3 regions of the Lysobacter sp. HA35 genome follow, and region 1 is predicted to be linked to each of the others. Evidence: predicted binding sites of a transcription regulator. Region 1 holds the regulator's gene; each other region holds the start of a gene.
The links. Region 1 encodes HrcA, which represses chaperone genes, less so after heat shock. Its sites were predicted from a motif close to TTNGCACTCNNNNNNNNNGAGTGCNAA; they were not measured.
Positions count from the first base shown of each region.

Region 2: the regulator HrcA is predicted to act here: its motif matches at 1,567-1,593, upstream of groES (co-chaperone GroES).
Region 3: the regulator HrcA is predicted to act here: its motif matches at 1,910-1,936, upstream of rpoH (RNA polymerase sigma factor RpoH).

Region 1 covers NZ_JBSSDY010000001.1:898,505-902,833, forward strand. Annotated here, with positions in the region: gene recN (DNA repair protein RecN) at 1-1,662, opposite strand, end outside; gene hrcA (heat-inducible transcriptional repressor HrcA) at 1,747-2,802, shown strand; gene grpE (nucleotide exchange factor GrpE) at 2,875-3,408, shown strand; gene dnaK (molecular chaperone DnaK) at 3,508-4,329, shown strand, end outside.
Region 2 covers NZ_JBSSDY010000001.1:3,207,469-3,211,797, forward strand. Annotated here, with positions in the region: gene ACVWZN_RS15650 (protein-disulfide reductase DsbD domain-containing protein) at 1-312, opposite strand, end outside; gene cutA (divalent-cation tolerance protein CutA) at 305-628, opposite strand; gene ACVWZN_RS15660 (helix-turn-helix domain-containing protein) at 661-1,062, opposite strand; gene groES (co-chaperone GroES) at 1,652-1,939, shown strand; gene groL (chaperonin GroEL) at 2,002-3,642, shown strand; gene ACVWZN_RS15675 (S8 family serine peptidase) at 3,905-4,329, shown strand, end outside.
Region 3 covers NZ_JBSSDY010000001.1:2,309,189-2,313,517, forward strand. Annotated here, with positions in the region: gene ACVWZN_RS11380 (RNA 2'-phosphotransferase) at 1-547, opposite strand, end outside; gene ACVWZN_RS11385 (hypothetical protein) at 547-873, opposite strand; gene rpoH (RNA polymerase sigma factor RpoH) at 1,015-1,899, opposite strand; gene ACVWZN_RS11395 (LacI family DNA-binding transcriptional regulator) at 2,132-3,169, shown strand; gene ACVWZN_RS11400 (alpha/beta hydrolase) at 3,182-4,036, opposite strand; gene ACVWZN_RS11405 (alpha-amylase family glycosyl hydrolase) at 4,101-4,329, opposite strand, start outside.

The sequences.
Region 1 (4,329 bases):
CAGAAGTCGTTTCGCCGCAGCACGCGCCTCGCGCGTGAGTTCGACGCCGCCGAGCATGCGCGCAAGCTCGTCCTGTCGTTCCGCCGGCGATAGTGCGACGACTTCGCTCTGCGTCACGCCGTCGCTCTTGGATTTCATGACGCGGTAGTGCGAATGACCCTGCGCGGCGACCTGGGGCAGATGGGTGACGCACAGCACCTGGCGGCGATGGCCAAGCGCACGCAGTTTTTGACCGACGATGTGCGCGATCGCGCCGCCGATGCCGGTGTCGACCTCGTCGAAGATCATTGTGGGCACTGCATCCAGACCGAGCGACGCGACTTCGATTGCGAGCGAGATGCGGGCAAGTTCGCCGCCCGACGCCACTTTGCGCAGCGGGCGTGTCGGCTGACCGGGATTCGCGCTCACCATGAACTCGATGCGTTCCGCGCCGTTCGGGTCGGGGCGTTCCGTAGTGGTCGGTTCGAACGCAACTTCGAACGTGCCGCCGCCCATGCCGAGTTCGCCCATCAACGTCGTCGTTTGCGACGAGAGCGAGTGAGCCGCTGCAGTGCGAGCGGAAGTCAGTTTCGATGCCGCGTCGCGCCATGCGGATGTTGCGCGCGCGATCTCGCCGTCGAGCTTTTCCAGGCGCTCCCCGGCTGTGCGTAAGGCCTCGACTTCCTCGCGGATCGCATCCCGACGCACCCCAAGCTGCTCGGCCTGCACGCGATGTTTGCGTGCGAGTTCGTGCACGCGGCCGAGGCGATGTTCGAGGCGTTCGAACGTGTCCGGATCAATATCGAGATCGCTTCGCACGCGATCCAGCGCGGCGATCGCTTCGTCGATCTGGATCGTCGCGAGGTCGAGCATTCCGTCGACTTCACCGAGCCGCGGCTCATGTTCGGTCGCACGCGCAAGCTCGGCGCGAACCTGGCCGAGAACGCGCGAAATCGACGGGCCGTCATCGCCGCCGAGGCGCGAGAACGCGTTGTCGCAGGCCGCTATCAGCGCGGTCGCGTGACCAAAGCGGCGATGGTCGGACTGCAGCTTCTCGATGCTGTCCGGCTCGATGTCTTCGCGCTCGAGTTCGTCGAGCTGGTGCTGCAACCATTCGATTCGATCGGAGACGTCACCCTGCGACGACAAGCGATCGCGCTCGCGCAACAGTTCGCTCCATGCAGCCGCGGCGGGCGCGACCTGCGCGAGTTCTCCATCCGTGCGCCCGAACGCATCGAGCAGCGCGAGCTGGCTCGTACGCGACAGCAGCGCTTGGTGCTCGTGCTGGCCGTGAATCTCGACGAGATGGCCGGCCAGTTCGGTGAGCTGCGCGATCGTCGCCGGTCGACCGTTGATCCATGCCTTCGACCCGCCGTCGGCGCGGATTACGCGACGGATGCGACAGGTGCCGGGCTCGTCCTCGTCGTCGAGTTCGTTCTCGCGCAACCAGTCGCGCGCGGCGATGGCGTCGGCGAGGTCGAACGCGGCCGAGAGTTCGGCGCGATCCGCGCCGTGGCGGACGACGCCGCTGTCCGCGCGCAGGCCAGAAATCAGCCCCAACGCGTCGACCAGCAACGACTTGCCGGCGCCGGTTTCGCCGGAAATCACCGTGAGGCCGGGTCCGAATTCGAGTTCGGCCCCCGTGACGACGGCGAACTGCTTCAGCGAGAGTTGGGTCAGCATGGCGCGAATTGTGCCCGGCCCGGCGTCGCACGCGAAGCGACGACATCGCTTGCACGCCCGCTGCCCGCAGCTTATAGGTCCGACATGAGCCGCCGTCCCCTCGACCCCAGCCAGGATCCCCGCGCGCGGCAGCTGCTGCGCACGCTGATCGCGCGCTACATCCGCAACGGCGAACCGGTCGGGTCGCAGACGTTGGCGCGCCATGCGGGGCTCGACGTCAGCGCAGCGACCATCCGCAACATCCTGTCCGACCTCGAGGATGCTGGGCTGCTCAGCGCGCCGCATACGTCCGCCGGCCGCATCCCGACCGCGCAGGGCTACCGGCTCTTCGTCGACTCGCTCCTTCAGGTCAGTCCGTTACCAGACGGCGAGATGGCGCGGCTGCGTGGCGAGCTGCCCACCGGTTCCGGCACGCAGGCGCTGCTCGGCAGCACGACCGAACTTCTGTCCGCGATGACGCATTTCGTCGGCGTCGTCAGCGTGCCGGGCCGCGAGCAATTCGCGTTCCGCCGCATCGACTTCGTCCAGATCGACGAGCAGCGCGTGCTCGCGATCCTCGTGTTCTCCGACGGCGACGTGCAGAACCGCATCATCCAGGCGCGTCGGCCGTTCGAATCGGGCGAGCTGGAACGCGTCGCCAACTACCTCAACCAGCATTTTGCGGGCCGGCCGCTCGCGGAGATCCGCGCGATCCTGCTGCACGAAATGCGCACCGCGCAGGACGAATTGCATCGCCTGATGGACCGCTCGATCGAACTCGCCGAGCAGGTGCTGGTGCCGGGCGACGAGGACATGCTGGTCGCGGGCCAGACGCGCCTGATGGGCGTGCAGGAACTGGCCGACATCGAGCGCCTGCGGGAACTGTTCGACGCGTTCTCCCGCAAGCGCGAGATTCTGCAGCTGCTGGAGCGTACCGCACAGGCGCCCGGTGTGCGCATCTTCATCGGCGAGGAGACCGGGCTGGCGCCGCTGGACGGCGTCTCGCTGGTCACCGCGCCGTACGGTTCGGGCGGTCGGGTGCTCGGCGTGCTGGGCGTGATCGGCCCGACACGCATGGCCTACGACCGCGTAATCCCGGTCGTGCAGGCCGCGGCGGACATCCTCGGCGATGCGCTGAACACGGGCGATCGCGGCAGCTGAAGCCTTGAATCGGCGGTCGACGGCCCCATAGCTGGCCCGGCGCGCGACCCGCGCGAAGGAGACAGGCCTGCGATGACCACCGAACAGACCGTGCAACCCGGCGCCGACCCGGCGCAGCCGCCCGCCGGCGAAGGCGTGAAGGATTGCTGTGCCGCGCTGCAGACGCAGCTCGACAGCGCGACCAGCGAACTCACCCAGCTTCGCGAGGATTCGCTGCGCGAGCGCGCGGAGCTCGAGAACCAGCGTCGCCGCATCGCGCGCGACATGGATACCGCCCGTAAGTTCGCGAATGAGCGCCTGCTCGGCGAGCTGCTTCCGGTGATCGACAGCCTTGAAGCCGGCCTTTCGCAGGCGTCGGCCGATGCCGGCGCGCTGCGCGAGGGCATGGAACTCACGCTCCGGCAGCTGTTGAAGGTGGCGTCGGACAACGGCCTCGTCCCGGTCGACCCGAAGGGCCAGCCGTTCAATCCCGACCACCACCAGGCCATGAGCATGGTTCCGGGCGGCGACACGCCCGACAACCACGTCGTGCAGGTCTACCAGAAGGGCTGGCTGCTGAACGAGCGGCTGTTACGCCCCGCGTTGGTGGTAATCGCGCAGTCCTGATCGCATCCGGCGCCTTGAACCGGCGCCAGCGGTCCATAGATACGGCTTATCGGCGCTGACCCAGCGCCCCCGAATTCACGAATTGGCAGGAGCAACCCCATGGGCAAGATCATCGGTATCGACCTCGGCACCACGAACTCGTGCGTCGCGGTCATGGAAGGCGGCAAGGCGAAGGTCATCGAGAACGCGGAGGGCGACCGCACCACGCCGTCCGTCATCGCGTACACCAAGGACGGCGAGATCCTCGCCGGCGCCTCGGCCAAGCGCCAAGCGGTGACGAACCCGAAGAACACGTTCTACGCGGTGAAGCGGCTCATCGGCCGCAAGTTCACCGACGCGGAAGTGCAGAAGGACATCGGCCTCGTTCCGTACAAGATCTCGCAGCACGAGAACGGCGACGCGTGGGTGGAAACTGCCGACGGCCGCAAGATGGCGGCGCAGCAGATCTCGGCCGAAGTGCTGGCCAAGATGAAGAAGACCGCCGAGGCCTATCTCGGTGAAGCGGTGACCGAAGCGGTGATCACCGTGCCGGCGTACTTCAACGACTCGCAGCGCCAGGCAACCAAGGACGCCGGCCGCATCGCCGGTCTCGACGTCAAGCGCATCATCAACGAGCCGACCGCGGCCGCGCTCGCGTACGGTCTGGACAAGTCGGGCGCCGATCGCAAGATCGCCGTGTACGACCTTGGCGGTGGCACGTTCGACGTGTCGATCATCGAGATCGCGGAAGTCGACGGCGAAAAGCAGTTCGAAGTGCTCGCGACCAACGGTGACACGTTCCTCGGCGGCGAAGACTTCGACAAGCGCGTCATCGACTATCTCGTCGAAGAGTTCCAGAAGGACCAGGGCATCGACCTGCGCAAGGATCCGCTCGCGCTGCAGCGCCTGAAGGACGCCGCGGAGCGCGCGAAGATCGAGCTG
Region 2 (4,329 bases), 2.3 Mb from region 1:
GGCGACGAGCGCATCGCGATAGGTCTCGACGTCGCCGAAGAATTCGTCGTGATGCGCGTTCCCCTTGGGCAGCCGCACTGCGCCCGCGTCGAAGCCGGCGTCGGCCTGCACGCCGATGCGATGTCGATACAGGTAGTAGCCCTTCGCGATCGTCCAGCGCACTTCGATCGCGCCGTCGGTGTAACGCGCGCTCGGCACAAACACGCTGTCGACCGGCGGCAGCTGATCGGGCGTGATCGCGTGCGCGCGCAACGACACCGCGGCGAGGAGCAGGAAACAGGTGCCGGCGATCCGGCGCAACAGGTCAGGCATTCGGTCGGCTCTGGGCGATCACCCAGTCGAGGTAGGCGGGTGCGCCGGCCGTCGCATCGAGCGCGAGCAGTTCGGACACGTCATAGGGGTGCAAGGTCTGTACGCGACCGATGACGTCGGGGATGCGGTCGTCCGCCGTCTTGATCAGCAGCAGGATCTCGTCGGCGCGTTCGACGCGGCCTTCCCAGCGGTAGGTCGAGCGCAGGCCGGGCAGTTGCTGCACGCAGGCGGCGAGGCGTTCGTCAACCAGCGCGGTCGCGATGCGATCGGCCGTCGCCGCGTCCGGGCAGGTGCAATGAAGGACGACGGCGTGCATGCGTCGATTGTAGCGAGCGGCCGCGCGCGGCCTCAGGTTTCGCGCTTGGAACTGCGGGAGCGGCCGGTGCGCAGCGCGGCCATCTGTTCCATCAGTTCCACCAGTGGCGCCTGACTGCGCGGCGGCAGGCTACGGAAGGCGGTGAGCATGCGCAGCTCGAGCGGCTCGTCCACCATCGTGGCGTCCACCGCGGCGACGCCGTCCATCGCGTCGTCGGCCGACAGCGCCATGCGGCCGCGGCCCGTCGCTATCCATTCGAACTGCACGCCGGTCACCGTCGCCACGCGGCGCAGGTTGGACATGCTCGGGCTCTTGCCCTGCACGGCCTCCCAGTGGCTCACCGCACTGCGCTGGACGCCGACGGCCTCGGCCAGCGCCGACTGCGACAGGCCAGCGTGGCGTCGGGCGAGGCGGATTCGCTGCTGGGAATTCATCGAAAGTGACGCTCCGCGTCAGTGAAAATGACGCCCGAGGGCCGAGTTTACCGTTTTTCACCTCGCTACCAATAAAACCGGCATGAGGTGCGCTTCGGGTCACACTATTGGATGAAGGGTGGATGAAACCCGGGAATGAATACGATTTCATAAATGTCCGGTTTCCATCCGCTACCGGAATCGGACGTCTCTATCGGTAGCGGCGGGGTGGCGCGGGTGACGTGGACCGCCCACAATCGCCCCACGTCGACAGGGACCGTCGGCAGACATGGGGTCACGGGTTCTTGGGGAGACGCGCCGGATCGCGCGAGCTCGGATAGCCATCCTCAAAAGCCGAGAGCGCGTTTCTTCGGGACGCGCTCTTTTTTTGTCTGCGCGTTTCGTACTTGTGACGACCGCAGGCCTCGGGTTCGTCCGAACTTTTTCGCCCGCTGGCCCTTGAAAGCCGCGAGGCGCATCCCATATCCCGCCCCGTCCGCGATGCGGGCGCATCACGCCCGGTGTTTGGCACTCGCGGGCGTCGACTGCTAAAATTTCCCGTCTTTCGCTGTAATTTCAATCACTTAATCGCTTAGCCGGAGGTTCGTGCATGAACATCAAGCCGCTCTACGACCGCGTGGTCATCAAGCGCATGGAAGAAGAAAAGGTCTCGGCCGGTGGCATCGTCATCCCCGATTCGGCCACCGAAAAGCCGATCAAGGGTGAAGTCGTCGCGGTCGGCGAAGGCAAGGCCTTCGACAACGGCAACCTGCGCGCCCCGAAGGTCAAGGTCGGCGACAAGGTGCTCTTCGGCAAGTACAGCGGCACGGAAGTGAAGCTGGACGGCACCGAGTACCTGGTGGTGAAGGAAGACGACATCTTCGCGGTCCTCGGCTGATCGCGTCCTTCCGTACCCGCATCTCCTTTTTGAACACTTTTAGCTGACAGAGGTAATTGCAAATGGCTGCCAAGGAAATTCGTTTCGGTGAGGACGCGCGCGCCAAGATGCTGCGCGGTGTCAACGTGCTCGCCAATGCCGTCAAGGCAACGCTCGGCCCGAAGGGCCGCAACGTCGTGCTCGAGAAGAGCTTCGGCGCGCCGACGATCACCAAGGACGGCGTGTCCGTCGCCAAGGAGATCGAACTGGCCGACAAGTTCGAGAACATGGGCGCGCAGATGGTGAAGGAAGTCGCTTCGCGCACCTCCGACAACGCCGGTGACGGCACCACGACCGCGACCGTGCTCGCACAGGCGCTGATCCGCGAGGGCATGAAGGCGGTCGCCGCCGGCATGAACCCGATGGACCTCAAGCGCGGCATCGACAAGGCGGTCACCGCTGCCGTCGCCGAGCTGAAGAACATCTCCAAGCCGTCGTCGACGAGCAAGGAAATCGCGCAGGTCGGTGCGATCTCGGCCAACTCCGACCAGAACATCGGCGACCTCATCGCGCAGGCGATGGACAAGGTCGGCAAGGAAGGCGTGATCACGGTTGAAGACGGTTCGGGCCTCGAGAACGAGCTCGACGTCGTCGAGGGCATGCAGTTCGACCGCGGCTACCTCTCGCCGTACTTCATCAACAACCAGCAGTCGATGCAGGCCGAGCTGGACGACCCGTTCATCCTGCTGCACGACAAGAAGATCTCGAACGTCCGTGACCTGCTGCCCGTGCTCGAAGGCGTGGCCAAGGCCGGCAAGCCGCTGCTGATCATCGCCGAGGAAGTCGAAGGCGAAGCGCTGGCGACCCTCGTCGTCAACACGCTGCGCGGCATCGTCAAGGTGTGCGCGGTCAAGGCGCCGGGCTTCGGTGATCGCCGCAAGGCGATGCTGGAAGACATGGCGATCCTCACCGGCGGCACCGTGATCTCCGAGGAAGTCGGCCTGCAGCTCGAGAAGGCGACGATCAAGGATCTCGGCCGCGCGAAGAAGGTGCAGGTCTCGAAGGAGAACACCACCATCATCGACGGCGCCGGCGAAACCGGTGGCATCGAAGGCCGCATCAAGCAGATCAAGGCGCAGATCGAGGAGACCTCCTCCGACTACGACCGCGAGAAGCTGCAGGAGCGCGTTGCCAAGCTCGCCGGTGGCGTCGCGGTGATCAAGGTCGGTGCGTCGACCGAGATCGAAATGAAGGAAAAGAAGGCGCGCGTCGAAGACGCCCTGCACGCCACGCGTGCGGCGGTCGAGGAAGGCATCGTTCCGGGCGGCGGCGTTGCGCTGCTGCGCGCGAAGGCCGCGATCAAGGGCCTGACCGGTGCGAACGAAGACCAGAACCACGGCATCCAGATCGCCCTGCGCGCGATGGAAGCGCCGCTGCGCGAGATCGTGACCAACGCCGGCGAAGAGCCGTCGGTCATCGTCAACAAGGTCGTCGAAGGCAATGGCGCGTACGGCTACAACGCCGCGACCGGCGAGTATGTCGACATGATCGAGGCCGGCATCCTGGATCCGACCAAGGTCACGCGTACCGCGCTGCAGAACGCCGCGTCGATCGCCGGCCTGATGATCACGACCGAAGCGATGGTCGGTGAGCTGCCGAAGAAGGACGAGCCGGCCATGGGCGGCGGCGGTGGCATGGGCGGCATGGGCGGCATGGACTTCTAAGTCCCGCTTTCCGCTGCACCGCAACACGAAAAGCCCCGCGAAAGCGGGGCTTTTTCTTTGGGCGACCGGCTTTGGGCCAAGCACGGCATGGCCCGGTCCGAGCCTGCCCGACCGTTCGTCGCAGGGCGTCCGATATGTGACACATGTCGCGTTTCGTGAAGATAGGCTAAATCACGGCTTCCACTTCGTCCTGTCCGGCGTGGGGGCTGCGTTCAACCGCCGTCCAGTGGCTCCCCCTCCCCCGAACTGACGAGGTTTCGCCGTGAAGAAGTCGTCCACCCTCGCTTTATCCGTCCTCGCATGCGCGTGCGTCGCCGCGCTTGCGGCTGACGTGCCGCCTTACATCGAACTGCAATCGCAGGAGTCCGGCCTGACCGCCGACGCCGACAGCACGCCGGTCGACGAGTCGCCGCAGCGCTGGTTCGTCGAGCTCAGCAATGCGCCGCTGGCCGACCGCGGCTCCGCGGCGCAGCTCTCGAGCGAGAAGCAGTCGTTCCGCAACGCCGCACGCAGTGCGGGCGTCAAGTACATCGAGAACTACGCGTTCGACAACCTGTTCAACGGCTTCTCGATCACCGTCTCGCGTGCGCAGCTCGGCACCATCGCGCGCATGCCGGGCGTCAAGGCGGTCTACCCGGTGCAGACGGTGAAGATGCCGGACAGCACGCCGGGCTCGCAGTACAACCC
Region 3 (4,329 bases), 1.4 Mb from region 1:
CATCCAGCGGATACTCGATGAAGCGCGGCGGTACCTTCTCGATGAGCCAGACGCCGTTGTCCGAGCGGTAGAACATTTCGCCGGCCGTGTGCAGCGCATGCGCGCGGATGCCGAGCACCGCAGGCACCCCATGACGCGCGCCGACGCGGCGTGCGGTGTCGGCATCCGTCGCGAGATGCACATGACGACGTCGACCGCGATGCAGGCCGTCGCGCAGGATGGATTTCAGATGCCGCGTCGCCGTGCCGTGGAACAGGCGTTCCGGCGGCTCGACCGGGACGAGGCCGAGATCGACGTCGATCGAATGACCCTGGTTCGCCCGAATACGCGTGCCGCTCGCATCGACGGCGAAGCGCTGCTTGTCGTTGCTCGCGACGATCTCGTCGAGCGTTGCGCGATCCAACGCGACGCTGTGCGCCGCGGCCGCCGCAAGCAGTTCATCGACATCGGCCCAACCCGCGTCGTCCAGCGACAGGCCGATCGACTGCGGCGAATGCCGCAGTACGCGGCTGATGAAACGGCTCTGGCGGACGAGCTCCGCGCGCATCAGTGCGGGCGATTGCCGCGTCGACCGAACAACCGACTGAGCCCGGAACGCGCCGGCTCGCGTGCATCGCCGCTGCGACCCTCCTCGTTCGCGATCGCGGCAAGTCGCTCGTCGAGTTCCGCGATCAGCTCGTCGAGAACATCGCCGGTCGAGCGATCGGGCCAACGCTGCAAAGCCTGCATGCCCATCTCGATGAACTCCGCGCGCGTTTCCGCGGGCAGGCCGAGTTCTCGTTCGGCGAACCATCGCTCGAAGCGAAGGCTGACCTGCGCGGCCGCAGTGGCGGGGTCGAGATGCGTAGCAGGCGCTGGCGGGGTCGGATCCATGGCGACGCTCCGATGGGCACTTCGATATAGCGAATCGGTCGAACGCGGCGCGTGAGCGGCGGTTGCAACAGATGTTTGCGGACGCACAAATGCGAACGGCCCGGTTTCCCGGGCCGCCCACCGTGAGACTCGTGTCGCCGCTTACGCTGTGAACAGTGCGCGCATCTTCTTGAGTGCGTTCGCCTCGATCTGGCGGATGCGCTCGGCCGACACACCGTATTCGTCGGCGAGTTCCTGCAACGTCACCTTGTCCTCGTCGAGCCAGCGACGACGGATGATGTCGCGCGAACGCGCGTCGAGTTCGGACAGACCGTCGCGCAGGACGTCGAGCTTGCTGCCCTCGTCGTCCTCGCGCTCGTACAGCTGCGACGGGTCCTCGCCCTGCGCACGCAGATACGCGACCGGCGACGGCGGGCCGTCCTCGTCGCCATCGTCCGGCGCATCGAAGCCGATATCGCGACCTGAAAGACGCGACTCCATCTCGAGCACTTCGCGCTCGGACACGTTGAGGTCAGCCGCGACCGCACGCACCTCCTCCGCGTTCATCCAGCCCAGGCGCGTCTTGCTCTTGCGCAGGTTGAAGAACAGCTTGCGCTGCGCCTTGGTCGTGGCGACCTTCACGATGCGCCAGTTCTTCAGGATGAACTCGTGCATCTCGGCGCGGATCCAGTGCACCGCGAAGCTGACCAGGCGAACGCCCTGGTCGGGATCGAAGCGCTTCACCGCCTTCATCAGGCCGATGTTGCCTTCCTGGATGAGGTCGCCGATGCCGAGGCCGTAGCCGTTGTAGCCACGGGCGACATGCACGACGAAGCGCAGGTGCGAATGCACCAGCTCGCGAGCGGCGTCGAGGTCCTCCTCGTCGCGGTAGCGGCGCGCAAGGCGCTGCTCGTCGTCGACGGTGAGCACGGGGATGCGGTTGACCGCGCCGATATAGGCCTCGAGCGAGCCGAGCGGGCTCAGCCCGACCGCCGACACGGCCGGCAGGCTGTTGGGAACGAGAGCGGTGGTGGCTGTCTGGGTCATAGGCTCTAGGTTAGCAGTCGGGTTATTGGACTGCTAAAGGGTCCGGGAGTTCCGGACCGTTGCATCCATGGGACGACGAAAGCGGAATTCTCTCAATCGGACCGTTCATGACGCGTAAAACCGGCGGTATGGAGCTGAATCCTCGGCATGCGGGCGCGCGAGCCGCTTTTCCAGCCCTGACCGATGGCAGGGTCCGGTGCGGGCGACCAGCGGCGGCTACACTGCCGCCCGAATGACCAAGCGAACCAGGCCGACCTCCTTCGACATCGCCTACCGGGCGGGGGTTTCGCAGGCGACCGTGTCCCGCGTGCTGCGCGGCAGCCCGCTGGTCAACGAGGAGACGCGCAAGCGGGTCGAGGCCGTCGCCCGCGAGCTCAACTACAAGGTCGACCGCCGCGCCTCCAGCCTGCGCACGCAGAAGTCCGGCACCCTCGCCCTCCTGCTGTTCGAGGACCCGACGCCCGACGAGTCGCACATCAACCCGTTCTTCCTGTCGATGCTGGGCTCGATCACCCGCGCCTGCGCCCGCCACGGGCAGGACCTGCTGGTCTCGTTCCAGCAGCTGTCCGAGGACTGGCATTCGGACTACGAGGACTCGATGAAGGCGGACGGGCTGATCCTGCTCGGCTACGGCGACTACGAGCTCTATCGCGACAAGCTGTCGGCGCTGGTCGAGCGCGGCACGCACTTCGTGCGCTGGGGTGCGGTGGCCCACGACCAGCCGGGCGTGTCGATCGGCTGCGACAACGTGCACGGCGGGCAGCTTGCGGGGCAGCACCTGATCGCCTGCGGGCGGCGACGCATCGCCTTCCTCGGCCATGCGTCGAGCCACTACCCGGAGTTCCTCGATCGCTACACCGGCTGCGAGCGGGCGCTGGTTGACGCCGGCCTCGGGCGGCTTGACCGCGCGTTGCAGGTGGATGCCGAGACCAGCGAGGAATCGGGCCATGCCGCCGCGATCCAGTTGCTCGCGCGTGGTCGCCCGTTCGACGCGGTATTTGCTGCAAGCGACCTGATCGCGCTCGGCGCGATGCGCGCGCTCCGCGAGGCCGGTCTGCGCATTCCCGACGACGTCTCCGTCGTGGGCTTCGACGACATCCCGATGGCGCGCTTCGCCACCCCGCCGCTCACCACGGTGGTGCAGGACACCCAGCGTGCGGGTCAGCTGCTCGTCGCCACGCTGATGCAACTCGTGCGCGACGAACCGGCGGAGAGCGCGATGCTGCCGGCGGCGCTGATGGTGCGGAAGTCGTCCTTCGTCTCGGGGTAGCGCGCCACGTAGTCACCGCGCCGCGCGCGGTGCATCGACGAAGCGCCGGATCGACGTGAGTACCTCGGGGTTGCGCGACGGGTCGTACAGCGCCGCGATCGTCGCCAAGTGCCCGCCGCTCGGCAGGATCACCAGCGACACCGGTTCGTGCTGCGCGCTAAGCCGACGCGCGAGTTCGCGACTCTGCGCGGCGCCGACCGTGGTGTCCGCATCACCGTGCACCAACAGGAAGGGCGGCTCGTCGCCGTCGACCTGGCCGACCGCCTGCGCGAGCGGCCACTGCGCGGGCGGGCCGAAGATCGGCGCGAGATCGGGGCCGATGTGGAAGTCGTACGGGCCCGACAACCCGATGACGCCCGCCAGATCGCGCGGCTGCATGCCGTGCGGCGCGAGCCACCGTGGGTCGGCGCCGATCAGCGCGGCGATCTGTGCGCCGGCGGAATGCCCGGCCACGAACAGGCGGCGCGGATCACCGCCGTACGCTGCGGCGTGCTCTCGCGTCCAGGCGACCGCCTGCGCACCGTCCTCGACGAAGCCCGGAAAGCCTGCGCGCGGCCACAGACGGTAGTCGGCGACCACGGCCAGGATGCCCTCGCCGGCGAGGCGACGGCCTACGAAGCGGTAGTCCTCGCGTTGACCGGTCTGCCAGGAACCGCCGTAGAAGAACACCACGACCGGTGTCGCCGACGTGGCGGTCGCCGGGCGATAGATGTCGAGCGACAGTCCTCGATCCGCGGCATACACGACGGTCGCCGTGGGCGCCTCGAGCCCCCGATTCGCGACTGCGAACACCAGCGACTGGCAGCCGCTCACGGCGGCGGCGGCGACCGCCAGCGCGGCGCCGGCGATCAGGCAGTGGAATCGCATCGAGGATGATCCGAATCGGGCAAACCCGATATACGGACTGCCGCGTCGACGGGATGCAGCCGCCTCAGTGGCGCCGTGCACGCACCGCCGCGTCCTGCACGGCGCGGAGCAGCTCCGGCTGCGTCAGCGGCGCATCGAGGACGAGCACTTCGACGCCATGCGCCGGCACCGGAACCGAGATGCGACCGTCGCCACCCACCGCGAACGTGCGGCCACCGATGCGCGCCTGCCAATTGCCGCGCTGGAGCATGCGGTCGATGGCGAACATCGCCGGCGCGTCGCCCTTGTTGAGC